Regions from separate parts of the Pleomorphomonas sp. PLEO genome, predicted to be linked through region 1. Evidence: riboswitches for the same ligand, from Rfam matches in the RefSeq annotation. Region 1 holds a riboswitch; each other region holds the start of a gene.
What was found. A riboswitch is a leader RNA that binds a small molecule or an ion and turns the genes downstream of it on or off. The one in region 1 is predicted to bind cobalamin.
Positions count from the first base shown of each region.

Region 2: it holds a riboswitch for cobalamin, as region 1 does, so the genes downstream of both, AB6N07_RS07025 (CbtB-domain containing protein) here and AB6N07_RS05495 (ribonucleoside triphosphate reductase) in region 1, are expected to answer to the same signal.
Region 3: it holds a riboswitch for cobalamin, as region 1 does, so the genes downstream of both, AB6N07_RS02345 (DUF1636 family protein) here and AB6N07_RS05495 (ribonucleoside triphosphate reductase) in region 1, are expected to answer to the same signal.

Region 1 covers NZ_CP166625.1:1,241,283-1,252,093, forward strand. Annotated here, with positions in the region: gene pyk (pyruvate kinase) at 1-246, opposite strand, end outside; gene AB6N07_RS05465 (DUF1036 domain-containing protein) at 243-704, opposite strand; gene AB6N07_RS05470 (DMT family transporter) at 902-1,795, opposite strand; gene AB6N07_RS05475 (N-formylglutamate amidohydrolase) at 1,920-2,717, shown strand; gene AB6N07_RS05480 (DUF2312 domain-containing protein) at 2,834-3,088, shown strand; gene AB6N07_RS05485 (hypothetical protein) at 3,250-3,477, opposite strand; gene AB6N07_RS05490 (TetR family transcriptional regulator C-terminal domain-containing protein) at 3,686-4,276, shown strand; cobalamin riboswitch at 4,592-4,794, shown strand; gene AB6N07_RS05495 (ribonucleoside triphosphate reductase) at 4,907-6,925, shown strand; gene nrdD (anaerobic ribonucleoside-triphosphate reductase) at 6,949-7,146, shown strand; gene AB6N07_RS05505 (anaerobic ribonucleoside-triphosphate reductase activating protein) at 7,133-7,762, shown strand; gene AB6N07_RS05510 (sugar MFS transporter) at 7,943-9,127, shown strand; gene AB6N07_RS05515 (cellulase family glycosylhydrolase) at 9,128-10,390, opposite strand; gene AB6N07_RS05520 (trimeric intracellular cation channel family protein) at 10,574-10,811, shown strand, end outside.
Region 2 covers NZ_CP166625.1:1,574,301-1,582,211, forward strand. Annotated here, with positions in the region: gene AB6N07_RS07000 (hypothetical protein) at 1-152, shown strand, start outside; gene AB6N07_RS07005 (GNAT family N-acetyltransferase) at 149-739, opposite strand; gene arr (NAD(+)--rifampin ADP-ribosyltransferase) at 810-1,226, opposite strand; gene AB6N07_RS07015 (N-acetyltransferase family protein) at 1,282-1,776, opposite strand; gene AB6N07_RS07020 (CbtA family protein) at 1,782-2,525, opposite strand; gene AB6N07_RS07025 (CbtB-domain containing protein) at 2,536-2,748, opposite strand; cobalamin riboswitch at 2,776-2,896, opposite strand; gene AB6N07_RS07030 (histidine phosphatase family protein) at 2,935-3,486, shown strand; gene AB6N07_RS07035 (hypothetical protein) at 3,658-4,392, shown strand; gene AB6N07_RS07040 (PRC-barrel domain-containing protein) at 4,572-5,384, opposite strand; gene AB6N07_RS07045 (hypothetical protein) at 5,711-5,929, shown strand; gene AB6N07_RS07050 (cupin domain-containing protein) at 6,071-6,550, shown strand; gene tcmP (three-Cys-motif partner protein TcmP) at 6,880-7,911, opposite strand, start outside.
Region 3 covers NZ_CP166625.1:546,492-557,302, forward strand. Annotated here, with positions in the region: gene AB6N07_RS02310 (cobalt-precorrin-6A reductase) at 1-563, shown strand, start outside; gene cobJ (precorrin-3B C(17)-methyltransferase) at 475-1,296, opposite strand; gene AB6N07_RS02320 (precorrin-2 C(20)-methyltransferase) at 1,293-2,033, opposite strand; gene AB6N07_RS02325 (precorrin-8X methylmutase) at 2,030-2,656, opposite strand; gene cobG (precorrin-3B synthase) at 2,653-3,873, opposite strand; gene cobN (cobaltochelatase subunit CobN) at 3,870-7,196, opposite strand; gene cobW (cobalamin biosynthesis protein CobW) at 7,218-8,246, opposite strand; gene AB6N07_RS02345 (DUF1636 family protein) at 8,243-8,608, opposite strand; cobalamin riboswitch at 8,698-8,901, opposite strand; gene AB6N07_RS02350 (transglycosylase domain-containing protein) at 9,034-10,811, shown strand, end outside.

The DNA of each region.
Region 1 (10,811 bases):
GTTGGCGAAGGTGCCGACGCGCAGCTTGGGGCCCTGCAGGTCGGCGAGGATGCCGATAGGACGCCCAGCTTCGGCCTCGACCTCACGGATGGTCGAAACGTAGTAGCGCAGCTTTTCGTGATTGGTGTGGCTCATGTTGATGCGGAAACAATCCGCACCCGCCTCATGCAGCCGGGCAATCATGTCCTTGTCGGAGGAGGAGGGGCCCAAAGTTGCAAGAATCTTGACCTTGCGGTTTCGTCTCATTTCGCCCCGTTTCCTTTTTGGGTCGGCTGGTAGAGGTGTACGGTCCAGCTGCGTTGTTCGGCGGTGTCGACCTCGAAAAAGCCCGTCCGCTCATAGCCTCGGGCGACACAGTTCTCGACGCCACCGATGGTAAACATCTTGCGTCTCGTGCACATGAACGCCTTGCCGCCCCACTCGCCACCATGCTGACTGTCGACGGCGTAGAGGTAGTAATAGCGCGAGGCGAGAGCACCGGTCAGCAGCGTTCCGCATTTCGATCCGCCGATATTCCACCAGCCTTCGGAGCGCCAGCCGTCCGCGGCCTTGTAGCCGATCGCCACGGAAATGGTACCGTCGGTCTTGTTGCAGAGCCTGAGATCGGCCTTGGCGGGTGTCGCCGCGGCGAGGGCGATAAAGGACAGCGCCGCGGCAAAAATCGCCGGCCGCGTCCGTCGTACCGGTCCCCTATCTGCCGCCATCGGTTTTCCGCTCGCCAACGATCCTTGTCCGGTGCTCATCGGAGAATGCCCCGCCTTATCGCGTGACCTACGGCAAAATGTCAACGTATAATTACGCAAGCTCCCGCACTGTTCCGCCGTGTCCGGTCTGGCTCCAGCATTAACACGCATCCTCAAGGGCTTACGCTCCAGTCTTTGGTCGTGTCCGAGGGCGTCTGTCACGATCGCGGCCGGGCGATCCAGATGCCCCCCAGGATCATCAGACCGCCGGCCGCCTGGCTCCAGCCGATCGCCTCGCCGAACACCAGGAAGGCGAGGAGGGCGGCGGCGATCACTTCCATGAAAATGACCAACGACGAGAAGGCGGCGGAAAGATAGCCGAGGGCGAAAGCAAGCAACCCTTGCCCTCCGATATGGCTGACATAGGCGAGGGCGGCGAGCGTCGCCGCGCCGGCCAGCGAGGACGGCAGCAGCTTCTGCTCGAAGGTAAAGGCGATGATGCCGAGGCAGAGCGCCGTCACCGTGGTGGCGCCGAAAGTGACGGTGCCAGTGCTGTGCTCACGGCGGGCGGCGCGGATGGCGAGGAAGTAGGTGCCGAAGCCGAAGGAGGTGCCGATGCCGTAGATATCGCCGATCAGCTTGGTGGAATCGAGCGTGTAGGAGCCACCGAGCAGCACGGCGCCGCCGAGGATGCAGACGATGACGCCGCCGGCCTCGCGCCGGCCGACCTTTTCGCCGATGAACAGGCCGGAGAACAGCAACACCCAGATCGGCGCCATCGACGACAGGAAGGTGGCGTTGGCGATCGAGGTGTGGAGGATCGAAAGGTGCCAGAAGAACAGGTCGATGGCGAAGAAGAAACCGGCGAGCCAGATGGCCCTCGAACGGAAGGCGGCCAGAAGCGCGCCCCTGCCGCCCTCGCTCACCGCCCAGATGGCCAGCACCGGCACTGCCAGGGCGACGCGCCAGAAGGCGCTGGCGAACGGGCCGACGTCGGCGATGCGGACGAAGATCGGCGATATGCCCATGGCGACGGCGCCCAGGCAGAGGGCGAGGAAGGCCACAACCTCACCGGGGCGGGCGGATAGCGGCAGCGATCTGGCAGCGGACATGAACGGACCTGGAGGGGCGGCCTCCGGGCGGACCGCGGCGAATGTGCAACGGTCGAACGATCGGTGGGCCAGTGGACGGATCTCGACTTTATCCGACCGATATCAGCATTTAGGATCGTTAGCCATGCAGGACCCGACGGACGACTCCCCTTTCGTTTTTCTGCCCGGTAACGAAGCTGGCGGCCTTCTGATCATCGCCGACCACGCGTCCAACCGGGTCCCCCCGCCCTATGGCGATCTCGGCCTGCCGGCGGCAGAATTCGAGCGCCATATCGCCTATGACATCGGTACCGAATGGCTTGTCCGTCGCCTCGCCGCCTTCACCGGCGCGCCGGCCCTTTTGACCCGCTTTTCGCGCCTGCTGATCGACGCCAATCGCGGCGAGGACGACCCGACGCTGGTGATGCGGCTTTCCGACGGGGCGATCGTACCAGGCAATGCCGGCGTCGACGCCGCCGAACGGCAGCGACGTATCGAGCGCTTCCACCGGCCTTATCACCGGGCGATTGCCGAGCTGGTCGACCGGATGATCGGCACTGGCGTACCGCCGGTGATCCTGTCCATCCATTCCTTCACGCCGGCTTGGAAGGGCGTTCCTCGCCCCTGGGACATGGCGATTCTCTGGGACAGCGACGACCGCATGGTCACTCCGTCGCTCGACGCCTTCCGGGCGCGCGGCCTCAAGGTGGGCGACAACGAGCCCTACGATGGTGCGCTCAAGAATGATACGCTCTATCACCACGGCACGGCGCGCGGCCTTGCCCATCTTCTCATCGAGGTGCGACAGGATCACATCGCCGACGAGGCGGGTGCAAACCACTGGGCGAAGACGATTTTCGAGGTGGTCGCGCCGCTGGCGGGCCGGCCGGCGATGCGCGACGCCGTCTTTTACCGATCGCGCGCCGACGAGCCAGGCGTGTGAATGGACGCTTGAAAATGGTTGACGGGCCCATGAAGTTCGGACTTCATGCCGGCCTCACGGGCGGCAGCCCCGCCCGGACCCAATGACAAGATCGGCAGGACAGATATCCCATGAGCATGGAATCGGCAGAATCGCAGGGCGGCGTCGCGGCGGGTGAACTCCGGCAGTTCATCGAACGCGTCGAGCGGCTCGAGGAAGAAAAGGCCGCGCTCCAGGACGACATCAAGGACGTGATGGCCGAGCTCAAGGGCCGCGGCTACGACGTCAAAGCGGTCAGGGCCATCCTAAAACTGCGCAAGCAGGATCCGGATGAGCGCCAGGAGGCGGAAGCCATCCTCGAACTCTACATGAACGCCCTCGGCATGGTCTGAGGCGCGGCCGCGCCGCCACATGGTCCGTTACGGCGGGTCGTCTCGTGGTGGAAGATGCGGCGCAGCGAGGGCCGGCCATTCCGGCATCGCGTGGTTCCAGAGAATACGGTGGGCTCAGCAAGCCCACCGTGCTTGGGGTCGTAATTCAATCAATCGCCCAATTATGCCTGTTTCAGGTTTCGGCCGGTACTCTCTAGGTCCCGGCACGCCTGTTGGGTGGTTGCGACGATCAGGCGGCTCACGCCGGACGCGATCGTTTCGGGATGATCTTCCTGGAGATAATGGGCGCCAGCGCCGACCGGCACGACTTCGCAATTCTCGAGATTGGCTGCAAAGCGTTTGGCGAAATCCGGCGAGACGAGGGCTCCTGGATCGCCGACGAACAGCATCTTGGGATAGCGGCTCGCGCGCAGAGCCGCGTGGGCTCTGCCTAAATTGCCAGACGTCGCCTGGCTCGCCGGCAAAAAGCCGTGCTCTGTTTGTGGAGACCCTGCCATGGGCGGAGCAGGCGTCACGGCCGCTGAGTGTCGGGGCAGTCTCCCGCAACGCTCAATTGGTATACTTGACCATCAATACGAACGTACGTATTTTCAAGCTATGCCGAGACCATCGAACAAGAACGACATCATTGAAGCGGGTCTGCGGGTGATGTTCCGCAAGGGATACCATGCGGCTGGCGTGCGCGACGTGGTCGCCGACGCCGGTGTGCCCCAGGGCTCCTTCACCAATCACTTCCGCTCCAAGGAAGCCTTCGCCGGAGAGGTGCTCGACTACTATTTCTCGCACACGCGAAAGCTGGTCGGAGAGGCGCTCAACGACCACACACTGACGCCGCGCGAGCGATTGTTCCGCTATCTCGATATCATTACCGATCGCCTGGCCGCCGACGGCTATCTGCGCGGCTGCCTGATCGGTGATTTCAGCATCGAGGTGTCGCAGGCAAGCGAGGTGCTGCGCGAGCGGCTGGCCGCGATTTACCGGGAGTGGCTGGAGCCGTTCGAGCGCTGCATCGAAGAAGGGCAGAGAGCAAAAGAGATCGACACCCAGTTCCCGGCCAAGGACTTGGCCGAGTTCCTGCTGACCTCATGGGAAGGGGCGATCCTGCGTATGAAAGTCGAGCGCAGCCCGGAGCCGCTCGATCGCTTCAAACGGATCGCCTTTGACACGGTTTTCCGCGGCAAGCCATAGGCTGCTGCGGATATGGTGTTCGCCGGGAGTCTTCGTGTTTTTTGGGGGGCAAATCCGGACTTAGGGCGCGAGCAGATATGTTCCGTACCCTTGTACGTGTGACCAGCTTAGTTTTCTGTATCGTTTCAAAGAAGGCGCCGCGCCAACGACCGATGATCGGTGGGTGGCAGGCGCCTTTTTGCATGTGCGGGGCCGGCTGGGTCAGCCCGTCGAATGGGCGCGCTCGGCCAGCGATCCACAATCCGTTCACAGGCCGTATAGGTAGAACCGCTCACCGCGAGCGTCTTTCATTGACCCGACTCGTGAGGCACGAAATACTAGTTGTTGAGCTGAGGTTCTTCAGATGCCACAACATCTGGAGCCAAGAGGGAAGCCGGTGCGAGTCCGGCGCTGCCCCCGCAACTGTCAGCGGCGAGTGCCCGTTCCACGGAAGTCACTGGTGCCCTAGGGTACTGGGAAGACGGAACGGTTGCGATGACCCGTGAGCCAGGAGACCTGCCCCAGCCGAGTTGATTTGTCCTCGGGCGGGGTGCACCGGTGGATCGTCGTCGACGCACGGCCGGAGTCCGTCTCCGCCGTTGTCGATTGCGTTCCTTCCGTTCTCTGCCCTGAATTCGGTGCAAGGGAACGATGTCGGAAATATCTCCAGTCAAGCCGCCTCTCAGCGTCCTCAAGCGATCGGGCGCGCTCGCCCCCTTCGATGCCGACAAGATTCGTTCCGCCGTCGAGCGCGCCGGTGCCGCAAGTGGCGAGTTTTCCAGCGCCGAGGCCCAGCTCCTCGCGATGCAGGCAGTGAAGGTGATCGCCCACCGCTTCGCCGAGCGTATGCCGTCGATCGAGGAGATCCAGGACGTCGTCGAGCAGGTACTGATCTCGGCCAACCACTTTGCGACGGCGCGCGCCTACATCGTCTATCGCGAGCAGCGGGCGCGCCTTCGCCGCGACGCCAACACTGTCGTCGACGTGGTGTCCTCGATCGACGAGTATCTCGAACGCGCCGACTGGCGGGTGAATGCCAATGCCAACCAGGGCTATTCGCTGGGCGGTCTCATCCTCAATGTCTCCGGCAAGGTGACGGCCAACTACTGGCTCAGCCACGTCTACCCGCCGGAAGTCGGCAAGGCGCATCGCGACGGCGACATCCACATCCACGACCTCGACATGCTCTCGGGTTATTGCGCCGGCTGGTCGCTCCGCATGCTGCTCACCGAAGGCCTCAATGGCGTGCCGGGCAAGGTGGAGGCGGGGCCGCCCAAGCATCTCTCGAGCGCCGTCGGCCAGATCGTCAATTTTCTCGGCACGCTGCAAAACGAGTGGGCTGGCGCCCAAGCCTTCTCCTCGTTCGACACCTACATGGCTCCCTTCGTCCGCAAGGATCAGCTGACTTATGAAGAGGTGCGGCAATCGATCCAGGAACTGATCTACAATCTCAACGTCCCCTCGCGTTGGGGTACGCAGACGCCGTTCACCAACCTCACATTCGATTGGGTATGCCCGGATGACCTGAAAGATCAGGTGCCGGTCATCGGCGGCGCCGAGATGGACTTCCGCTATGGCGATCTGCAGGCGGAGATGGACATCATCAACCGCGCCTACATGGAGGTGATGACGGCTGGCGATGCCAAGGGACGCGTCTTCACCTTCCCGATTCCGACCTACAATATCACGCCCGACTTCCCCTGGGAGAGCGACAACGCCACGCGCCTGTTCGAGATGACGGCCAAATATGGGTTGCCCTACTTCCAGAACTTCCTCAATTCCGAGCTGACGCCGAACATGGTCCGCTCGATGTGTTGTCGGTTGCGGCTCGATCTTCGGGAGCTTCTGAAGCGCGGCAATGGTCTGTTCGGTTCGGCCGAGCAGACGGGATCGTTGGGCGTCGTCACGGTGAACTGCGCCCGTCTAGGCTACCTCCATAAGGGTGATGAGACCGGACTGTTGCGCCACCTGGACGAACTCCTGGCCATCGGCCGCACCAGCCTGGAGATCAAGCGCAAGACCATTGAGCGGCTGATGGACGACGGCCTCTTTCCCTATACGAAGCGCTATCTCGGCACGCTCCGGAATCATTTCTCGACGCTTGGCGTCAACGGGGTCAACGAACTGATCCGCAACTTCACCGGCGATACCGAGGACATCACGACGGAGTGGGGCGAGGCCTTCGCCATCCGTCTGCTCGACCATGTCCGCAGCCGCATCGTCGCCTTTCAGGAGGAGACGGGGCACCTTTACAATCTCGAAGCCACACCGGCGGAAGGCACGACCTACCGCTTCGCCCGCGAGGACAAGAAACGCTTTCCGAGCATTCTACAGGCAGGCACGCCGGATGCGCCCTACTACACCAATTCCAGCCAGTTGCCGGTCGGCTTTACGGACGACGCCTTCGAGGCGCTGCGCCGCCAGGAGCCGCTTCAGATGCGCTACACCGGCGGCACCGTGCTCCATCTCTATCTCGGCGAGCGCGTGTCGTCAGCCGAGGCCTGCAAGAAGCTCGTCCGGCGAGCTCTCGAAAATTTCCGCCTGCCCTACGTCACGGTGACGCCAACTTTCTCCATCTGCCCAAAGCACGGCTATCTCGCTGGAGAGCATGAATTCTGTCCGATCTGCGATGCCGAGAGGCTTGCCCAGAAGCAGGCCGCTGCCGAGTGAACGATTTGCGAAGGAGACTTCAGATGAACAAGCCGCTTTCTGCCATCAAGAACGATGCCGCCGCCCTTCTGTCCAACGACGAGCGCCAGCCCTGCGAAATCTGGACGCGAGTGATGGGCTATCACCGCCCCGTCTCGTCCTTCAACAAGGGCAAGAAAAGCGAATTCGCCGAACGGACCGCGTTCGCGGAAGGCAAGAGCCTTGCCGATGCCCGTCGATAATCTGGCGGTCGGCGGATTTTCGCCTCTGTCGACCTGTGACTGGCCGGGCGAACTGGTTGCCACGGTATTCTGCCAAGGCTGTCCGCTCGCCTGCCGCTATTGTCACAACGTCGACCTGATCCCGCCCGGCCGTGGTGCCGGGCCGGACTGGCAGGCGGTCTTGTCGGTTCTTGAGAAACGGCGAGGTCTCCTTGACGCCGTGGTGTTTTCGGGAGGCGAGCCAACTTTGCAGAAGATGCTGCCGGAAGCCGTCGCCGCCGTGAGAGCGCTGGGTTTCCGGGTCGGCCTGCATACGGCCGGCCCCTATCCCGATCGCTTTGCGCGCCTTTTGCCGTACCTCGACTGGGTCGGTTTCGACGTCAAGGCGCCGTTTGCCGACTATGAGCGCGTCACGGGAGTGGTGGGAAGCGGGACGCGGGCGCGCGAAAGCCTCCTTGCGTTGGCGGGAAGCGGCGTCGCCTTTGAGGTTCGAACCACCGTGCATCCGTCGCTGCTTGCCGAAGCCGATCTCGCTCACCTCGATGCTGATCTTGCCATGCTGGGTCTGGCGCCGACACGGCGGCAGCCATTCCGGAGCAAGGGCTGCCAGGACGCGGAACTGCTGGTCGCCTATTGATCGGGCGCGCGCCGAGTTGGAAGCGAGCTGGCTCGGCGTGGCGCGGACGGCTGCGCGGCGTGCCGCTGTCCGCTTGACAGCCCGCCAACGCCAGCCTAGTTTTCTGTATCGTTTCAAAGGAGGCGTCAAGCCGACCGCCGGTCACCGGTGGCGGAGGGCGCCTTCTTCATGTGGATCTCCATGACCGTCCCTTCGCGCACCCCGTCCGTACCGACGCCCATTCGGCGCGACCGGCTGACTTGGGCCGCCTATCTGGCGCTCGCCCAGTTCACCTTTTTTCTGAATATTCAGGGCAACATCATCCCCTTCCTGAAGGACGAGTTCAACCTTAGCTACCGGGTGGTGACGCTGCATCCAGCCGCCGTGGCGGCCGGGCTGATCGTCTCGGGCCTCATCGGTGAACGACTGACGCGCAAGTACGGCCGACTGTGGTCGGTGATGGTCGGCTTGGCTGGTATGGCGCTCGGGGCGCTCGCCATCATCCTTGCGCCCAATCCGGTGGTCAGCATCCTCGGCTGCTTCGTGATGGGGGCGGTCGGCTGCCTTATCTTGATCGTCGTGCCGACGCTGCTGGCCGATTGGCACGGCGCCAATCGCTCGGTGGCGATCGGTGAGGCCAACGGCGTCTCCTACGTCGCCTCGCTGACGGCGGCGATGGCGGTGGGGCTGTTCGTCGCCATCGGCCTCGGCTGGCGGACGGCGCTGCTGTTCGGCGTTGTGCTGGCTGGCCTGCTGCTCCTCTTCATGCGTGGCGTGCCGATGCCGGCGGCGGAAACACCACCGGCCGCCGTGGACGGAGCGCGTGGCGGCCGTCTGCCTTTGGCCTATTGGTTCTATTGGCTGACGATCATCGCCTTCGTGGGTGTCGAGCAGTCGGTACTGGTGTGGGCGACGGAATTCCTCACCCGCGTCAAGGGCGTGCCGATCGCTTCGGCAGCGATTACCGCCGGCGCCTTCTCGCTCGGCATGCTGGTCGGCCGGCTGTCGTCGGCTTTCGTGCTGACGCGGATAACGGCGGCCCGGGCGCTCTACCTGTCGGCGGTTCTCACGGTGCCGGCCTTTTTCCTGTTCTGGGGCTCGCCGAGCCTGACGTTTTCGGTGATTGGCCTGTTCGCCGTCGGCCTTGGTTGCGCGCTGCAATATCCGCTGACGCTGACCAAGGCCATCGTCACCGCCGGTCCGTTCGGTGAGCTGGCAACGGCGCGCGCCTCGCTGGCCAGCGGCCTTTCCATCCTGGTCATCCCCTGGGCGATCGGTGCGTTGGCCGACCATGCCGGGCTCTGGATGGCGATGTCGGCACTGCCGATCCTGACTGTCGCGGCCGCGGTCTTCCTTTTCCTCGGCGAGCGGGTCGTCCGCCGCTGACTATCTGTTGGCGAGGCCGAGCGCCGCCTTCACCTTCGGTTCGAGGGTAAGGGCCTTGCCGTCGCCCATCACTGAAAAAGCCTTGTCCGCGCTCGTCAGGCCGGCGGTGAAGATCGCCCAGGCGAACCCCTGGCGTTCGGCGGCGGCACGCGTCGCCTCGATGAGAGCGATCCGCGCAGCCGGGTCGGCACCGTCCTGATAGACACCGAACTCGCCGAGCAGGATGCGATCGGCCGGAATGTTATTCTCAGCCGCCCAGTCGCTTATCCGCTGGAAATCGGTGGCGATGGTCGCCGGGCCGGCATCGGAGGCTCGGTAATCAGCAAGTGTCTTGCCAACCGCCGCGTTGAGTGCCTTTCGCTGCTTGGGGGCGGTGACGGCTTTAGCGATGCGCTGCCGGGCGTCGCGGGCCAGTGCCTTGCCGGTGGCATCGTCAATGAGCGCGGCCGGGTAGGGCAAATGCGTCAGATAGCGCGAAGCATCGTCGAGCCATGGCCGGCCGGCGTGGCTGACGGCCATCGGCTCGTAATAGTGGAACGTCCAGACGATGTTGGGGTCGTCAGCGAAGGGGGCTGGATCGAGGCGAATGAGCCCGTCGATAAGGCCCGATCGTCCACCGGTCAGCACCAGGGTCAGCGTTGGCGCGGCGGCGCGGGCAGCGGCCCTCAGCGCGGCGAGCTGATCCGGCCAGCGATCTGTCAGGGCGAAATGGGAGTTCCAGTCCTGGTTGGGTTCGTTGATCGGCTCAAGGAGGGTGAGGTCCGGCGGCAAGACGGCGAGGCGGGCGGCGACGCGGGTGACGAGGCCGAGATAGCGGTCCCACAGCACCGGCGGGTGATCGTTGGTGCCGAGCACGTCTTCAAGGCCTTCGGGGCGCTCCTCGTCGGCGGGCAGGAGGTGCAGGTCGACGATCACCGCGAAACCCAGCGCCTGAAGACGCGCCGTTGCCGTTACGACGTGGTCGATCAGCGGCCCGGCGCCGTCATCGCCCGCCCAGAGCATGGCGGCGGAATCGATATCGAGACGGACGAAATCGAAGCCCTCGGCCTTCAGGCGAGCCAACTGGCGGTCATCGATGCGCGCCATCCAGTCGGGGAAGTTTTCCCGGTCGAAGCCGGGCGCCAGGAAACCGTCGCGTCCGATCCAGGTTTGCCAGACCTCGAAGTTGATGCCGCGCTTGAGTTGAGGCGCCGCCATGGCAAGGGAAACGCAAGCGGCAAGGCAGAGCATCGCGAGGCTAAGGACGCGATGGAGGCGGGGCATGGGCGGTCTCCTCCGGCCGGACCGAACCGGCGGTGCCCGATCATGCAGGGCTCGGGCCGTTGGCGCAATGCACCCGTACGGAAGGGGACGGTCTTCCGTCAGGCGTGCCAACGTGAGAGAAGGCAATCAGAATTAAATCCCGGCGCGAGCATTCGCTCGCCCGGCAATATCGGTAGACCCGTCATGTTCCTCACCCTGGTCGACTTCGTCGGCTGTTTCGCCTTCGCCCTCAGTGGTGGAACCCGCGCCGTGGAGCGGCGGCTCGATCCGTTCGGAATCGTCTTCCTGGCTTTCGTTGCCGCCACCTTCGGCGGCATCATGCGTGACGTGGTGATCGGCGCCGTGCCGCCAGTGGCTTTCGTTACCTGGCATTATTTCGCAATCTCTTGCGCCGCCGGCTTCTGCTGCATCTTCGCCCACA
Region 2 (7,911 bases), 330 kb from region 1:
GCCTGATTGACGCTTTCATCGATCGGTCCTTGCGGGAAAATGCCGCGTTCAAGGATGCGGCCCTTAAGGGCGGGCTCAGAATCGTCGATGCCGCCGACGAGCGGGCGATCGACGACCTATTCGATGAGCTTGTCGCGCGGGCTTCGATCTAACTGCCGCGTAAGGCCGCCCCTTGGTTGGAACGTTGCATCCACTCGGATTTGAGCAGGGCGTAGATATATTCGTCGCCCCACTTGCCGTTGAACCGGTCGTTCTGGATGAGGTGCGCTTCGCGCCTCAGGCCCAGCCGCTCGACGACCGCCACCGATCTTGCATTCGCACTATCGAGGCGGGCGAAGATGCGATGGAAGCCGATGGCCTCGAAGCCGATCCGCAGCAGGGCGGCAACGGCTTCCGTGGCGTAGCCCTTGCCGGCGTGAACGGGGTTGAAGATGTAACCCACCTCGCCTTGAAGTGCGTCTCGGCTGGCCAGCTTGAGCAGAACCTCGCCGACCACCGCGCCGCCCGCCTTCACGGTGACGGCCAGCCGGTAAACATCGCCGTCGCCCTCGAAGCGGGCGGCCAGCACGCGGTCGAATTTCTCACGCAGGGCGTCCCCGGTTGGCGGCGGCGCATAGAGATAGGCGTAGACCTCGGGGCGGGCGTGATAATCGGCGTACTGGCCCCAATCGCCGTCGGCGAATGGGCGCAGCACCAGGCGATCGGTCTCGTGGCGAGAGGGAGGCGTTTGAAGGGTCATCGATATCCCTTATCGCGGCGGCAGGCGGTGTCCAAGCGTGGGGTTGGTCAGAGGGGCGGTCGCTTGCCCGTCAGTCAATGATGGGCTGGCCGCCTTCACGCGCCAGGCGCGCCAGGCCTTCCTTCATTTGCCGCACCTGTTCGGGCGAATGGCTCTGCCACTTGGTCACTTCCGCGATGATCCTGAGGGGATCGCGGGAGCGATAGGATAACGTCGGGTTTCCGGGAAATTTCTTGTCCGTCAGATTGGGATCGTCGAAGATCGGCCCGGTGGGTTCCACGACATAGATGCGCTCGGGCTCAAGGCCGGCGGCAAGCTCGGCGCCCCAGATCGCCGCGTCCAGCGTGCCCGAGAAATAGACCCATGAAAGCGGTTGAGGGGTGCCAAAGTTCGAAGAATGACCGACGACGATATGGTCGCCCGGCCGCAGGTTGGCCCTGGTTCCGTGGAAGAAGGATTGCGCAAACACGCTGGCCGAAGCTGACATAGGCACAAGGCTCCCCGTTTATTGTTGACGCCGCCGCCGTTGGCACAGAGAGCCTTCAGGTCGCCGGTATCAGGGTTTTTTGAAAGCGATGGGTCGCTACGATGAATTGCCGGCTGACGCCCTTCGGCATCCAAAGCGCATCGTCAAAGGTGTCTGTGAGGTGCCAGCCCTCCCGCTGATAGAACCTTTCGGCGCGGCTATTGCCGGCCGTGCAAAGCAGTTCGGCCTCCGACACCCCATCGGCGAACAAAAGCTGTTCCGCGAACGATAACAACGCATGCGCCGTTCCGGTTCCACGGGCGGATGTGCCGACATAGAGTTTGACGACTTCCGCTGCTTTGACGGAGACAAACCCGATGAGTTCGGTGCCGTCCCTCGCCACGTAGAAGGCGTCTTTCGCCTCTTTCAGCCAGATGGCGAAGTGGCCTTCGGTGCGAAAGGACAACCCCTCGGGCGGCACGAGGGCGGCATGCGCTTCGTGCCATCCCCGGTGCCAGAGCTGGACGATTTTTCCCTGGTCGGCGACCCTAGCCGGATGGATGTCGAGCATGCGGTTTACGCGCGGCCGAGGCGGCGCGCGCCCTGGGGAGCCGCGCCGGACAGCAGCCGCTCGGCGAGGAAGCCGAACAACAGGCCTTGCGCGCCCCAGATGATCGCTTGCAGGCCGAGCGAGGCCAGACGGAAGCGCCAAAGCATGACGGCGGAGAAGGTTTCCGGCACTTCGTTGATCTCGGGCAGCAGCGTCATCACCGCCGCCATGACGGCGATATAGGCAAGGCCGCCGAGGAGGACGGCATTCCAGGCGCCGAGGCGCGCCCAAGTCTGCCGCGCCAGCGCGAAGGCGACGATCATCACCGCGACCGATACCATCAGCATGATGAAGTAGAGCTGGGTGCGGATGACGATAGTCTCCGGGCTGCCGACGGCTGGCGGGTTGGCCGGGTATTTGATCGCCGGCACCAGGATCACCGCGACAAAACCGGCGAGTGCCAGCAGCGCGGCGAGCGGGCGGGCGCCGAGGGCGCTGAAGCGGCCGAGCACCAGCGCGAACACCAGCGACAGGATGCCGCCGAGGGCGGCGCTGTAGACGATGACGCCGGTGAGCAGGCCGAGGCCGGCCTGCGTTGCCCGGCTGACCAGCTCGGGCTCGGCGGCTTCTCCGGCCGCGTGGCTGGCCTGCTCCTCGAAGGCGATGGCGAAATCGACCAGCGGCTCGCCATAGAGGCGGGCGAACAGGAAGGCCATGAGGCCACCGACCACGCCGGCAATCATGCCGCGCAGCAAAAGCTTTCCAGTCATGAAAGACGCCTCAGTGGCAGGGGAAACCCAGGAGGTGGCGGCCGTCGTGCACGAATTCATGCACGTACATGCTGTTGAACAGCGAGGTCGCGCCTTCCTCGGCGCCGACGAAATACACCGCCAGCATCAGTAGCAGACCGGCGAACACGGCCCATGGCAGAACCTCGCCCAGCGGAATGGCGGCCGGCGGCGACAGGGGAGCGGTGCGTGAAATGCTGGACATGGAAAGCCTCCTGGGATTGCGCGTCCCGATGACAGAAGGATGGCGAACAGGTCTGGCTCTCGGGTTTCAGCCCGATTACAGTGGCGCGACCGCTCCGGAGTTTCACCGGCTTCCGCTCAACATCGTCGCTCACCCTCCGCTAAGTGCCGATGCCTGTCAATCGCAAATGATCGATGAGGAATGGGGATGGCCGCTCGCCTGACGCTGATCACAGTGCCGACCGACAACGACCGCCGCGCCCCGCGCTTTCCGGGCCGCGATCGGCTGGACCTGACCTTCGAGAGCTTGCCGGAGACGGTGCGCCGCTGCCTTAGCGAAGCCGATCACCTTATCCACGCACCCGAAATCGCCATTGGCCCCAACGCCACCGTCCGGGTGCCGGCCGAGGTGGCCGAGGCGCTTTCCAATCTCGATTATGGCAACTGGGCGAACCGGACGATGACTGAGATCGCCGGCGCTGATCCCGCTGGCTTCGAGGTCTGGCGAATGGATATGGCGGCGGCCCCGCATGGCGGCGAAGCCATCTCCAGCGCGCGGGACCGGGTCGGCGGTTGGCTGGCCGGGCTGGAGGAACGATCGGGGGCCATCGTAGCGCTGTGCCCGGCGACGATCGTCAGGATCGCCCTCACGGCGGCGCTCGAGGCGCCGCTGTCGATGATCTGGCGCCTCGATCCCATGCCCTGGTCGGCCTGCGAGCTGACGCGCCATGGCGACCGGTGGTCGCTCAGGCTGAGCTAGCTTACCCGTTGCGACGGCCGGTTGCCGTAAATGTATCGGTGTGTTGCTGGGCGCTCAATTATGACGGGTTACGACAAATCGCCACAGCCTCACCATTGAATTTGCCAATTCGTGGTGTTCCCTCGCGCCACTGAGAGTTTCGGTCCGACTCTGAAACCAAGGGGTGACATCATGAGATGCCTTCCGAAGATCAATGGTATCTACTGGCTGTCGCTTGCCGTGGCGAGCGTGTTCGGCGCCAGCCTCGGCGATTTTCTCGCCGATGGGCTCGGTCTCGGCCATCTCAAGGGGCTGCCTTATCTGCTCGGCGACTTGGCGCTCGTCTTGCTGGCCGAGCGTTTCCTGAAATACACCAGCACGCTCTACTTCTGGGCGGCGGTCATCCTCAGCGTCGCCGCCGCCTCCAACGTGGCCAACGCGCTCCATGATCTCCACGTCAGGCTGGCGTCGGTGCCGGTGCTGTGCCTGCTGCTCGCCATCACGGTGATTGTCTGGCGCCTCCGCGAACCGTCGGCCGACGAGCGCGACTTCATCCCGGTGGCCGGCTTTTACTGGGCCACCCTGCTCATGGCCGGCGTGCTCGGCGGCGTGGGGGGCGACGCGGCCGCCTATCCGCTCGGCTTCGGCAACTTCGGGGCGATGGTGGTGTTCGCCATTCCCCTGGGCTTCCTGCTCACCATCGGGCGCAACGGCCTCTACACCGACCTCGGCTTCTACTGGCTGGCGGTGGTGTTCATCGTCGCCGCCGGCACCGCCGCCGCCAATCTTCTGGCCCACGACCTCCACAGCATCGACCTCGGCACGGCAATCAGCGGCGCGGTGTTCGTGGCGTTGATCGTCGCGGTGTACGAGATGAGGGCTTGCAACAAGAGCCTGCGGGTTGGGCTGGTGGGCGAGGGAGCATGAGGAGGCATGAGTCCACATAGGCGCGGGTGGACTCCCATGGACTCCCAAAGGCGAGGCGTCGAGAAAGACGTGCCCGCGAGCGCGCGACCATCCTCAGCTTGCCGCGTCCGAGGATCCGTCTGGCAAAGTGGCCGCTCCCGGCGGCATCAAACCCGCCGAGAGCGCCGAGCGCTTGGCAATCAAGGATGCAGACCATTCAGCGGAGGCCGCCTGTGGAAGGGGCCCGCGTCGGACCCGCTGTAATAGGTGCCGAACTGGTTCTCGTAATCGCGATCGACGATCGTTGAGGCATCGTAGACCGGGCTGTTCTTGACCACCTGCCGGTCGACGCTCAGGGCAACGGTCTTGTCCGCCCAACTGATGTCTTTGGCCAGGCGCGGCGAGATCAACACCTTCTGCCCCGGCCACCAGTTCTTGGTGTCGACCACGAGGTAGTGGATGCTCCAGTCCGCTTCCTCGACCAGCATGTCCTCGACATGGCCGATATCGCCATCGGTGGCATGGATATGATAGCCGTCCACCGCCTTGACGCTGCGCAGGTGCGGATCATCATGCCGCCGATGCGCCTCGAGCACCTCGTTCTCGAAACGCAGTGTATCCGGCTCTGGTGCCAGGATGGGTGCGCCCATCACGCTGCCGTAGCCACCGCCACCCATATAGAGGCCGCTTCCCCAATAGGGGCTCCAGCCATAGTAGCCGTAGATGTTGTTTTCCATTTGCCGCGACACCGGCCGCTCGGTGTCGATATCCGGACTATTTTCGACCTGCCGCATCGTCAGCTTGACCGAGAACTCCCGGCTTCGCTCATTGGCGTGTCCCAGCGTTGACGTCGGGAGAAGCACCCTGCGGTGGGTGAGCCAGTCGCCGGTTTCGACGACGAGCCAGCGGATGAGCCAGCTTTCATCGTCGAACAGCAGGTCGCTGACGGTGCCAACATCGCCGTCGCTGGCGGCGATGGCGTAGCCCTTAATCTTGGAGGCATTCCATAACATGTCGGGACTCCTTGGAGTGTGCAACCGCCGCGAGGGAACGCCGTTGATCGGCGCCAACCTTTGGCCGGTATCGCGACCGTGGACCCCACCTTCAATGTCAGGGCAAAACCGATGACACTCCGAGCGCGGCAAGTCCGATGGCCAGTGAGGCAGCCAGTGCTGAGCGGTTTGGGGGTAAATTCTCCTGTAGCCATTTTAAGTAACCGCTGAAAATTGAGGTTACCCCATGGCTAGATGAAGACAGTATTCCTCGCCGAATTTGCGGTGAAGGCTCGGATATTACTCACAAATACGTTTGATTACTAAGGTTTGGCGCGTTTTCATCGTTGCCAGAGGGGCCGGGCTATCCTTCCTTCAGGGCCGAAGGCCTCGCCTGTCGGAAGGGCGATCTCAGGGGCGCCATCCTCAAGGGTATCGCCAGCGCCGCCGTCAAACGGCACGGGCCGATCGATCTCGACGAGAACCGGGCAGATCGCTCGGTGCCATCCCGACGCCTCAACCTCGTCGGCGCTACCTACAGACTGACATACGACTATCGGACTTAAGTCCTTTTCGTGCGGGCTCTGAGTATTTTCCGGGCCTACCCTCGGTCGATGGATGTCGCGATTCTATCATCGCGATGAATACTCAATTGCCGAGGGCAATAAGAGGCGGGGAAGTATCGCACCATTTCAGGGAGGTCAGCCATGGACAACATTGGTAGCAGGATCAAGGACATTGGTCCGCAGCCGCAAACTTTCGACATTCAGCGCGCGACGAAGGAAAACACCAATTACCGCTCAGTTGCCTGGAGCGGCCGCTACCTGCAAGTGACGCTGATGTCGATCCCCGTTGGCGGCGACATCGGCCTTGAAGTGCATCCGGAGACCGATCAATTCCTGCGTCTCGACTCCGGCAGCGGTCGCGTGCAGATGGGAGAGGCCAAGAACAAGCTGACGTTTGAAAAGCATGTGTCGGACGGTTGGTGCGTCCTCGTTCCCGCCGGCACCTGGCACAACATCACCAATATGGGCACGAAGCCCATGCAGGTCTACGCGATCTACGCCCCCGCCCACCACAAACCCGACAAGGTGCAGGCGACGGCAGCGGCAGCGGAGTCCGACAAAGCCGACAAACCAGCGACCTGGTCGGTACAGCCAAAGCAGGCGCCCGACGAACACGGCTGACAGGGGGCTTCATGCTTGGCCATCGTTTTGGGATGCGACGCCGATGGCCGACCGATCTTTACTACGCGTTGCTCGGTGTCGACAGGGAGTGGCGCAGGCGTTTGGTCGGGGGCGGCGGTCGGCGAACTATCGCCTCTGGCTCTCCACATCACTGTTCACCGCTTGGTGATCAGCGGCACCGCGTTCGTGGCGCTCATCGTCGTCGTGTACCAGATGACGGCATGGAGGCAAAGCCGCCCGAGGAATGAGATTGGCGGGCAAAGATTTACATAGATGGATTGTCGCCGCTGTTCTGTGTCGCGCGGAATGTTCCGCGAAGTTTGGAAGCTTCATGTTTGTTCGGCGCGCTGGACCCGATAGTGATCGTCCGGTGATCGTTTGCGGGGAGCCCAGTCCAGGAAGTTCAGGTGGCCCGATTTCCGTAGATCGCTAGCGACGGCGTTGAGTTGTGAACGGCTTACGATATGGCGCCCGAGTACTCTGGGCCAAATGTCACCCCAGATCGCAATCGATGGTCCCGCTGGTACCAGATCCAGCAGCGATGCTTTAGCGTTGATCAGTTCTTGCGCCAGATAGGCTTCGGCTGGGTCGGGCGCCATTTGAGCAAAAGATTCGAATAACTCTGCCTGCTCGCTAGCTGCTACGGATGCTTGTAACTTGGCGACTCCACGTGCTTTGTCCTGCTTGCGCAGTGCCTTGATCTGACATTCCCGAAATACTTCTAGCCCAGCCGGGCTGCGGGTTCCATAGATCAGACTATAGAGCGGTCGGTCTACGGTGGGTCTCAGGACAGTGGTCTCCGCAACAAATGGATAGTTGCCAATTCGCGCTAATGTGCCCGAAAAGGCTTCTATAAGAACTATTTTCCGATGTTCGGACTCGGCTCTCCCTTGCGGGGTGGGTTCTCTGAGGCATTGGCGCCAGCCTGGTTCCAAGAATAGTGCGTCAAGGCTGGCAGCGACTCCAGGACTTGAAACGTTAACGAAGCGATTGATGAAATCGAACATGAAATTGAAGACGACTTCGCTGTTTGGCCGCTTTACCAGCGGCGCAATGCGATCCATCTCAATTCGCCAGCCCTTTGGATCGATTAGCAAAAAAGAAAATGCGCGACGGGGTATATCCCTGAGAATAGTCTGCGCTAGTTCGATAAACGATCCTTGATATGTCTTGATTTGGACGTCAGGAAAGAGAGCGCTGACTCCTTGTAACTTCGCGTATGCGGTGGGATCTTTCTCTACAAGGTAGGCCGACATTTTCAAGGAACGGCCGAGTTCATTCCATCTAGCCTTCACCTTCGCCAGTGTCGCAAGTGCAATGCCAAACGATGTGTCTTGAAATTGCTCGCCTGCGTTTTGCCA
Region 3 (10,811 bases), 690 kb from region 1:
TCGACGCCACTCATCCCTTCGCAGCCCGCATTTCGGCCAACGCGGTGGCGGCCAGCGAGATGACTGGTGTGCCGCTCGTCCGCTACACGCGCGAGCCGTGGAAGCCGGTGCCGGGCGACAACTGGCTCGAGGTACCCGATCTCGACACCGCCTGCGCGGCGCTTGGCCCCGAGCCGAAATGCGTCTTCCTCACCGTCGGCCGGCTGGGCCTGTCCGCCTTCGAAGCGGCGCCGCAGCACCACTATGTCGTCCGATCCATCGACCCGCCGCATGAATTGAACTTGCCGGACTATCGGCTTCTGCTCGAACGGGGACCGTTCGACGAGGAATCGCAAGCCCGGCTGATGCAGGCCGAGCGGGTAGAAATCATGGTCACCAAGAACGCCGGCGGCGACGCCACCTACGGCAAAGTCGCGGCGGCCCGCCGACTGGGCCTTCCGGTGATCATGGTGGCGCCGCCCGAGCCGGTCACCGTCACCACCTATCACGAGCTTGACGATGTGATGGCCGACATCGGGGCGCGACTTGCTCATACCGCCCCCCCCGCGCCTGACGCGGGCTGAGAATCCAAGGTCGTCCGCCTGGCCGGTCGATCAGCCGGCTTTCCGACGAGCCGATGATGACCAGCGTCGCCATGTCGACAATGGAAGGGTCGGCCTCGGCAAGCGTCGTCACGACGATTCGTTCGTCCGGCCGGCCGACGGCGCGGGCAAAAGCGACCGGCGTCGAACCGGTCTTCAGATTTTTCAGGAGATCGAAGGCCTCGAAAATGCGGGTCGGTCGCGCTTTCGAGGCGGGATTGTAGAGGGCGATGACGAAATCGCCGTCGGCAGCGGCGCGCAATCGCCTTTCGACAAGAGACCAAGGCTTCAGGTTGTCGGACAGCGAAATCGCACAGAAATCGTGGCCGAGCGGTGCGCCCAGCCGAGCCGCCGCCGCCTGCATGGCGGAAACACCAGGCATGACCGTGACGGACAGGTGGCGGGCGGCTTCGTCAACCTCCACCGCCTCGACAACAGCCGCCGCCATGGCGAAGACGCCCGGGTCGCCGCCCGAGACCACGGCGACGATGCGGCCGGCGCGGGCAAGATCGATGGCAAAGCGGGCCCGTTCAAGTTCGACACGATTGTCGCTGCCATGCCGCGTCTGGCCCGAACGTTCCGGGCAGCGGGCGAGATAGGGCTCGTAGCCGACGAGATCGGTTGCCCGTTCGAGCGCGGCGCTCACTTCCGGCGTTCGCCAGTGCTCAGGGCCCGGGCCGAGGCCGACCACCAGGATCTCGCCCGTTTGGCTCATGGTCGCCGCCCCTCGCCGCCAATCAGGATCAGGGAGAAATAGGGCGAGGCGTCGTCCGCTTTATCAACGAGCGGTAGGACCACTTCGCCGTCCATCGAGCCGCGCTCAATGTAGATGGCGCGCTGAGCAAGGCCGGCTCGGGTGATCGCTCGCCTGACCTTCGGGAAGTTGGAACCGAGCTTCATGATCACCGCCGCGTCGGCGCCTGCGAGGCGGGCGGCAAGATCGTCTTCATCAAGCGTGCCCGGCAGCACTGCGAGCACATCGTCGCCCCATGTCATCGGCAGCCCCGCCGCCGAGGCGCAGCCGGAGAAGCCGGTGACACCGGGGGTGATCCGCACGGGAAAACGGTCCCTGAGGCGCACATAGAGGTGCATGAAGGAACCATAAAATAGCGGGTCGCCCTCGGCGATCAAAACCACATCGCGACCAGCGGCCAGATGTGTTGCCAGCGCCTCGGCCGCCTCGGCATAAAAGCCACCGACTTCCCGCACATAGAGAGGATCGGAAAAGCTCATCTCGGTGGTGAGCGGGTAGTTAAGCGGCAGTTCCTCGGTCCCCGGCCGCACGTAAGGCTCGACGATGGTGCGGGCGTGGCCGCGCCGACCCTTCTTGGCGAAGTAGGCGAGGACCGGTGCCGATCCGATCAGCCGCGCCGCCCGGACAGTGACAAACTCAGGATCGCCGGGGCCGACCCCAACGCCATGGAGCGTGCCGGGAGAAACCATTGTCGTCATTCGCGATCGCTCGACAGCGCGTTGACGGTGGCAGCGGCCATGGCCGAGCCACCCTTGCGCCCACGCACCACGATATAGGGCACCTGTCCCCAGGCCATCAGCGCTTCTTTGGACTCGGCCGCGCCAACGAAACCGACTGGCATGCCGATCACCACCGCCGGACGGGGAGCACCGGCGTCGAGCATCTCAAAAAGGTGGAAGAGGGCGGTCGGGGCGTTGCCAATGACGACAACGGCGCCCTTCAGGCGATCGCCCCACAGCATCATGGCCGCCGCCGTACGCGTGTTGCCGATGGTGAGCGCCAGCGTCGGGACGCTCGGATCATCGAGAGTGCAGATCACGTCATTGCTGGCCGGCAGGCGAGCGCGGGTGATGCCATTGGCCACCATGCGGGAATCGCAGATCACCGGCGCGCCGGCCTCAAGCGCCGCCTTCGCAGCTGCCACAGCGCCGGGGCCGAAGGCGAGATCGGCGGCCACTTCCACCATGCCGGCGGCATGGATGACGCGCACGGCGACCTTTTCCTCTTCGGGCGGGAAGCGGGCAAGGTCGGCCTCGGCGCGGATGATAGCGAAGGAGCGACGGTAGATTTCCGCGCCGTCGCGAATGTAGTCGTGGGTCATATCTCAATCATCCCGGAACGAAGAAGTGCCTCAGCTGCCTCAGGCGAAAAGCCGGTGAGACGGGCTGGGTCGGTTGGCCTGCCGTCTAGCACGAGGTCGAGGCCGCCGTCACGGCCGACCAATGTTACGGCGTGGGGCGCTGAACTCGCGCAACTCTTTTCGCAACCGGAGACATGCAGCCACGTGCCTTGGGCGTGCGGCTTCAGCATCGCGAGGCGGCGAGCGAGCTCTCGCGTCTCGACGCTCGCCGAGCCGCAAGCAGGCGCACCGGGGCAGGCGGTCACCGCAAGGAGCGGATCACTAGGCCGGGTGACGAAGCCGGCTTCAGCAAGACGCGGCAGAGCATCTGCCGGTACGCCTGGCAACAGGACGGCGCGGAAAGGCGTCAGTCGGAGGTCGGAGGAGGCGATGTCGGCGAGGATAAGAAGTTGATCGGCGATCAGCCGACCAAAGGTCAAGCCAACGCCGACATGAGTTGAAAAAGCGCCGATCATCTGAGCCGAGCCAGAACCGCGGACCGGCGCAAGGCTTTCCGGGACAAGCCCGGCGGCGGCGAAAATGGCTTCGGCGCCAGTCTGGGCAACCAGTGCCGCCATACGGCGCGGCGGCGGATCGATACGCGATACAAGATCGAGAAATGCACCTGCGAGGCGGAGGGCAACCGCCACCGCCTCCTCAGGTTGAACCCTTATCGCCCGACCATCGCCGTCGAGCGAGACTGCCACGCCGTCGCGCACAAACCGCAAGCGCACATCGGCCGGCACCTCAGTGAGGCCGAAACGCCCCCCATCATCAACCGAAAATCCGAACTTGCCGGGCAGCGCGCGAAGGAAATTGTCAGCGACGATCGCCGCCTCTAGCTCTTTGGCCAGCGCGAAGGCATCACCCTCGGCCGTCTCGTCGAGATCAGACAGAGGGGAAGCAGCAACGTTGCGGACGGCCTCGGCGCCGACGTCTTCGTCAAGAAGACCGAGGGCGGCGAGTTCAGTCTCCACGGCGGCGAAATCGCTATCGCGAATGCCGCGAAGCTGCAAACCGCCGCGTCGACCGAGGTCGAGCTCGCCATTCCCATAGCGGGAAGCAACATCGGCAATCGCACGCGCCGTTTCGGATGCAAGACGCCCCCCCGTAACACGCAGGCGCAGGATCAGGCCATCGCCGCTCCGCATGGGACGACGCGCACCGGGGCACCAACCACGAACGAGGGGAGCGTTCATCCGAGGCGCGCCTCCGTGTCGGCAAGGCGGGCGGCCACCGAATTGCGCCGAACAACCCAGGCGCCGCGATCGATCACCTTTCGAAGTCGAAGAAGCGTGTCACGAGCCGCCGCCGGGTTGGCATCGAGCAGAAAATCCCGCACGTGGTCGTCGCCGAAGGTGGCGTCGAACAGCCGGTCGAAATGCCGCCCGTCGACGGCATCTGACAATGCCGCGAAGGCGCAGAGATTGGCGACCGCTTCGCAGATCTCGGCGGCGCCGCGATGGCCATGACGCATCTGGCCGGCGATCCAGCGCGGATTGGCAGCGCGGCCATGGATGACGCGACCGATTTCCTCGCTGAGCGCGCGGACCTTCGGCGCATCGCCGGTGGCGTCGACATGATAGAGCGCCGCCCGACCGCCAAGCGCCTGCGCCGCCGCCGCGAAGCCGCCCTCGTGAGCAGGAAAGGCGTCGTTGGAAAGAACGTCCTGACCATCGAGATCCTGCACGTGGACGAAAGCATCGGCGGCGGCGACGCGCGCCGCGAAACCTGTGGCGTCAGCGGCGTCGCCATCGCCTGTGTAAGCGTGGCCCGAGGCGGCGAGATAGGCATCGGCGAGCACGGTCCGATCGGCGCCAAGATCGTCCGGCGTCATCTCGCCAAGGCCGCTGCCGAATGCGCCTGGGGCTGCACCGTAGATGCGCGCCGGCGCTGCGTCGCCACTGGCCACAAGCGGATTGGTCTCCGCGTCCTCGTCCAGCGCCGCCACCGCCTTTACCGCTTGGTCGAACAGCGCGATCTGTCCGGGGAAAACGTCGCGGAAAAGACCGGAGACGCGCAGCGTCACATCGACACGCGGCCGGCCGAGCCGGGCGGGAGCGAGCACCGTAAACCCGGAGACGCGGCCAGAGGAAGCATCCCAGGTTGGCCGCACGCCCAGCAGAGCCAGTGCTTGGGCGATGTCGTCGCCGCCGGTGCGCATTGAGGCCGAGGCCCAGACGTCAAGCACGATGGATTTCGGCCAGTCGCCATGGTCTTCTGCGTAACGGGCAACCACCTCCTCGGCGGTGCGGGCGCCGATTTCCATGGCGGTACGCGTCGGCACGCCGCGCGGGTCGATAGCATAGAGGTTGCGCCCGGTGGGCAGCACGTCGAGTCGTCTTGGTCCGGGCGCACCCGATGGACCGGGCGCCACGCGCCGGCCATCAAGCGCGGTCAGCAGACCTTCCCGCTCGGCACCGGCCGAGGCGAGGAAAGCGTCGGTCGCCGAAAGATCACCACCGAGAGCCTCCAGATGAGTGGCGACGCGGGCCTCATCCGGCGCCCGGCCGAATACGTGCAAGCCGTCGGTGATGCGCATGTCCTTGACGTCGCAAATCCAGGCATCGAGCCGCGCCAGCTTGTCGGCCGGGTCGAGATCGATGGACAGGCCGGCCGCTTCGGCGATACCGGCTGTTTCGGCCTTGTCGATCAGCACGGCGGCAAGATGCTTGGCCCGCCGTGGATCGAGCGCCTGGGCATTGGCAAATTCATCGACCAGCATCTCGATTTCGGCGATGTCGCCGTACGCGCCGGCGCGGGTCAAGGGCGGCGTCAGGTGGCCGAGGGTTATGGCGGCGATGCGGCGCTTGGCCTGTGCTGCCTCGCCGGGATTGTTGACAATAAAGGGGTAAACGACCGGCAGGCCGTCTGTCAGTACCGTCGGCGCACAGTCGGCGGACAAACCCGCCGCCTTGCCCGGCAGCCATTCGAGCGTGCCGTGGGTGCCGAGATGGATCATGGCGTGGGCGTCGAAGCCGTACCTGAGCCAGAGGTAGAAGGCGGCGTAGGCGTGGCGCGGTGGCAAGTTGGGATCGTGATGGTCGGCCGCGCGACGATCGGGTCGACCACGATCGGGCTGTACGGCAATGACGAGATTGCCGGCAACGATCGCCGCCAAGCGGAAAGCACCCCCGCCGACCGATGGATCGGCCTCCGGCGTGCCCCAGGTGGCCCGCATCGATGCACGCAGCGCCTCCGGTAGCTCAGAAAGCCAGTGGTGGTAATCAGCGAGCGGGATATCGATCGTCGCCTGCCTGCCTTCCAGCGCCGTGATCAACGCCTTCTCGTCTGGCAGCACTCCGACATCGTAGCCGGCAGCGCGGAGATCGTCGGCGACGGCGATGAGCGAAGCCGGCCCGTCAAGTCCGACGGCATAGGCTGTGCGACCGCCCTTGCCGGAATAGTTCGAAAGAATGAGACCGATGCGGCGATCAGCACGCGGCGTTCGCCTCAATCGTGTCCAGCCATCGACGAGCCGAACCAGGCGAGCGATGCCGCCCGAATCCGGTCGGTGGCGGATCGGTGTGTATTCGAGCGCCTCGGCACGGTCGCTTGGCGCCTTGAAGCTGATGACTGGACCGTCCAGGCGACCGTCGACCTCCGGCAAGACGACGCTGATGGCAAGATCGGTGGCCGACAAACCGCGTGAGGAAGCCGTCCATGCCTCGCGCGACAAGGTGGAAAGCGGAGCCTGGATCACGGGCACGTCGGCAGCGTCGAGAAGGGTCGTGCCATCGGTGCGGCGCGCGGAGAAGGCGGTGCAATTGACGATGGCGTCCGGCTTGAAGGTGGCGATGGCCTCGCGGAGTGGACCGGCAACGTCCGGATCCTTGAGCGAGGTGACCCAGACAGGCTGCACCGTGAACCCGGCTGCTGCCAGCGCTTGCGTCGCCGCCTCGATCGGCGCGGCATCGCCGGCATTGACCAGCGCCCGATAGCCAACGACAAGCACCCGTCGGTTGCCAATGTCACCAAGCCTAGGAAAGAGGCCAAAGGCCGGCTGCGGTGCCGGTTCGGCCCATGCCGTGTTGCGTCCCAAACGAGCAGCAATGAAGGCGAGCGCGGCGGCGACATTGTCGGGACCGCCGAAGCTGAACCAGCGCTCCAGGAGATCAAGATTTTCCGCCGGCAACGTCGACGCCTGGGCAAGCCGGGGATCTGGCCGGTCGTCTCCCGGAATCAGCGCAAGCTCTATGCCCTTCGATCGCGCCAGCATGGAGAGTTCGTCAACACCGTAGCGCCAATAGTCGGCGCCGCCGAGCAAACGCACCAGCACGAAGCGGGCCTTCGATGCCACCTTTTCAAGATAGAGATCGACGGAATAGGGGTGGCGCAAGGCGGCGAGCGAAGCCAGCCGAAGGCTCGGCGCGTCGGGACCGAGCCTGCCGTGCACAGCGGCGACGATGCCGAGGTCGCTGTCGGAAAACGACAGCACGACGATCTCGGCCGGCGTCTGGCCAAGATCGACCGCCGCGACGCTATCGTCGAGGGAGCGAATCTGTTCGGCCAGAATGTGCAAGGCGCGCCCTTTCCGTTTGGGTCAGGCGAGGGCGGCGCGGATGGCCGTCTCGTCGATGCCCCTTTCGCCAATCACCACCAACGCGCTGCGGCGCGGCCCGGACGGCCAGGGCTTGTCGAAGGCATGGCGGAAGCGGCCGCCGACGCCTTGCACCAAGAGACGCATCGGCTTGCCTGCAATTTCGACGAAGCCCTTGATGCGCAGGACGTCATGCGCCTCGGCCACTGCCTTCAGCCGGGCCATCAGGCTTTCCGGATCGCTGACTGCGCCGACCTCGACGGCAAAGGTCGAGAAGTCATCGTGATCATGGTCGCCGAGACCGTCGTGATGGCTTGGCCGGTTGGCCAGATCGTCCTCGGCGGCGGAAGCCAGGCCGAGCAGGATTTCCGGCGCAATCTCGCCTTCGGAAGTCGGCACGACACGCACCGCCTTCGGCAGCGAAGCTGCGATGTCCTGTATGACGCGAGCCAATTCCTCGGACGAGAGCAGGTCGGTCTTGTTGAGCACCACGAGGTCGGCAGCGAGAAGCTGATCCTCGTAGACCTCTTCAAGTGGATTGTCGTGATCGACCGATGGGTCATCCTGCCGTTGGGCGAGCACGGCCTCGGGATCGTCGGCGAACCGGCCGGCCGCCACGGCGGCGGCATCCACCACGGCAATGACGCCGTCGACCGTGAGGCGAGCGCGCACATCCGGCCAGTCAAAGGCCTTGATCAGCGGCTTCGGCAGCGCAAGGCCGGAGGTCTCGACGATGATGTGATCGGGCCGGCGCGGCCCACGGGTCAGCGCCTCGATGGCCGGCAGGAAGTCGTCGGCAACGGTGCAGCAGAGACAGCCGTTGGCGAGTTCGACGATCGCATCCTCCGGACAGTCGGTGGCGCCGCAGGATTTGAGGATGTCACCGTCGACGCCGACATCGCCGAACTCGTTGACGATGAGCGCAAGACGACGGCCACCGGCGCGCTCGATGACGTGGCGGATCAGCGTCGTCTTGCCCGAACCGAGAAAGCCGGTGACGATGGTGACGGGGATTTTCGACTGGACGTTCATCGGCGGGTCTCCGGCTGCGGCGGGATGCGGGCAACGAGGCCCGATTTCAAAAGAGGCGGTCGCTCACGCCAGGGCACGCGGCCATCGTCGCTCGCAGCGTAACGCTCGGCGGCGGCGATCACTTCGTCGGGATCGGCCGCGTCGGCGGCGACATAGGTCCACCTGTCCGGCGCTGCCAACGCGACGGTGACCGGCCGTTTGCAGACCGACAGGCAATCGACGCCGGAAAGCAGAATATCGCTTTGTCCCTCGAGACGGCTGGCAAGAGCGGCATGAAGACGGGCGCCAGCTCGGCAGGCGTCGTCATCTCCTGCCGCGCGGCAGCTGAGACAGACGTGTAGGGTGACCGGGTATGCCGTCATGGCCGGCACTCCGGAAACGTCAATAGACGGCGGTCGAAAACCGCCGAGGCACGCGTCATGATAGGTCCTTTCCCGCCCCACCGGCGGTCTCGACATCCATGCGCGGCGGCAGGTCTCCTGGCTCGCGGTTCGTTGCCGGATACGGCCTTCCCAGTCTTTCGACCAGTGGCACGCTAAGCATCCGGCTCGCCGCTCACAGTTGCGGGGGCAGCTGCGGCTTTCGGAGTTTTCCGATTCCGCATTCCCTCTTTCGCCCTCCTCCGGGAGGAGGGACCGTCACGCCCGGCCATTTGGGGCTTGTTGCGAGGCAAAGTCAACCGAGCGGCGGAGCTGCCATCCTTTACGCCCCCTTAAACCGCCTCATTTAGGGTAAATCGGATGCTCCACGGGCTATGTAGCCCTGATGGAAGGAGTTGCGGCGAACGATGCGGAGCGACAGACGGAACATCCGACGCGAGCGGGCCGAGCCGACGTTCGAGGCACCGTCCCGCGAGGACGATTTTTCCGCCCGCGAGGGTGATCGCTTCACGCCGCCCAAAAGCCTGCCCAATTCCCGCAGCGGCCGATCATCGAGATCCGAGCGGATCGAACCCAGCTTTGATGGCGAGAACTACGACAGCGAGGAGGCGGAGATGTCCGAACAGCAGCCGCGTCGTCGCAAGTCCTCCCAGCGCAAGGCAAAGCGGAGCCGGCGGTCCGGTATGGGACTTTTCGGCCGTCTCATCTACTGGGGTGTCGTTCTTTGCATCTGGGGGCTGATCGGGGTTGCCGGCGTCATCGGCTACACCGTCGCAACCATGCCGCAGATCGACGATTGGAAGGTGCCGCCCCGACCGCCTAACGTGGAAATCGTCGATGCCTCGGGCACGATCATCGCCAATCGTGGCGACACCGGCGGCGAGGAAATGAAGCTGTCCGAAATGTCGCCGTTCCTGCCCGAAGCGGTGGTGGCCATCGAGGATCGACGCTTTTACCATCACTTTGGTGTCGACCCGATCGGCCTTTCCCGCGCTTTGGTCACCAACCTCTTCGCGCATTCGGTCGTGCAGGGTGGCTCGACACTGACCCAACAGCTTGCCAAGAACCTTTTCCTGCAGCCCGACCGCACGTTGGAACGCAAGCTGCAAGAAGCAGTGCTCGCCCTATGGCTGGAGTGGCGGTTCTCCAAGCAGCAAATCCTGGAGATGTATCTCAATCGCGTCTATCTCGGCGCCGGCGCCTACGGTGTCGACGCGGCGGCGCAGCGCTACTTCGGCAAGTCGGCCCGCGATCTCAACTTGGCCGAAGCCGCCACCATCGCCGGCCTCCTCAAGGCACCGTCGCGCTACGCGCCGACCAATTCGCCGGAGCTGGCCGCGACACGCGCCAAGGTCGTGCTCGCCGCCATGGTCGACGAAGGCTATGTCAGTCGTGACGACGCGGCGCGGGCGACGGCTGTAGGCGCACCATCCTCCCCGGCCAAGAGTGGTTCGGCCGCCAACTATGTCGCCGATTGGGTGATGGATCTTTTGCCGGGCTACGTCGCGCGCTATCGAAGCGACATCGTGGTGACCACCACCATTGATGCCCGCATGCAGGCGGCGGCGGAAAGTGCCGTCCGCACGACGCTCGACAAGGAGGGCGTCAAATACAAGGCGAGCCAGGGCGCTCTGGTTGCCGTCGACAATGACGGTGCCGTCAAGGCGCTGGTCGGCGGCAAGGATTATGCGGCAAGCCAGTTCGATCGGGCCATCGAGGCGCGGCGCCAGCCAGGTTCGGCTTTCAAGCCCTTCGTCTATCTTACCGCCATCGAGCACGGCTATTCGCCCGATTCCATCGTTGTCGACGAACCGGTCTCCATCAATGGCTGGTCGCCGAAAAACTATGAAAATGAGTATCTCGGTCCGGTGACGCTGACGACGGCGCTAGCCCGCTCGCTCAATACGGTGGCCGCCCGTCTCACCGCCACACTTGGACCGGATAACGTCGTGCAGACCGCTCGCCGCGTCGGCATCGTCAGTCAACTTCACGACAATCCGTCGATCGCCCTCGGTACGGGCGAGGTGACGCCACTTGAGATCACCGCCGCCTACGTGCCCTTTGCCAACGGCGGCTGGGGCATCATCCCCTATCTCGTCGAGGATATCCGTACCAAGGAAGGCAAGGTCCTGTTCCATCGCCAGGGCGACGGCCCCGGCCGGGTGATCTCCGATGTCGCCGTCGG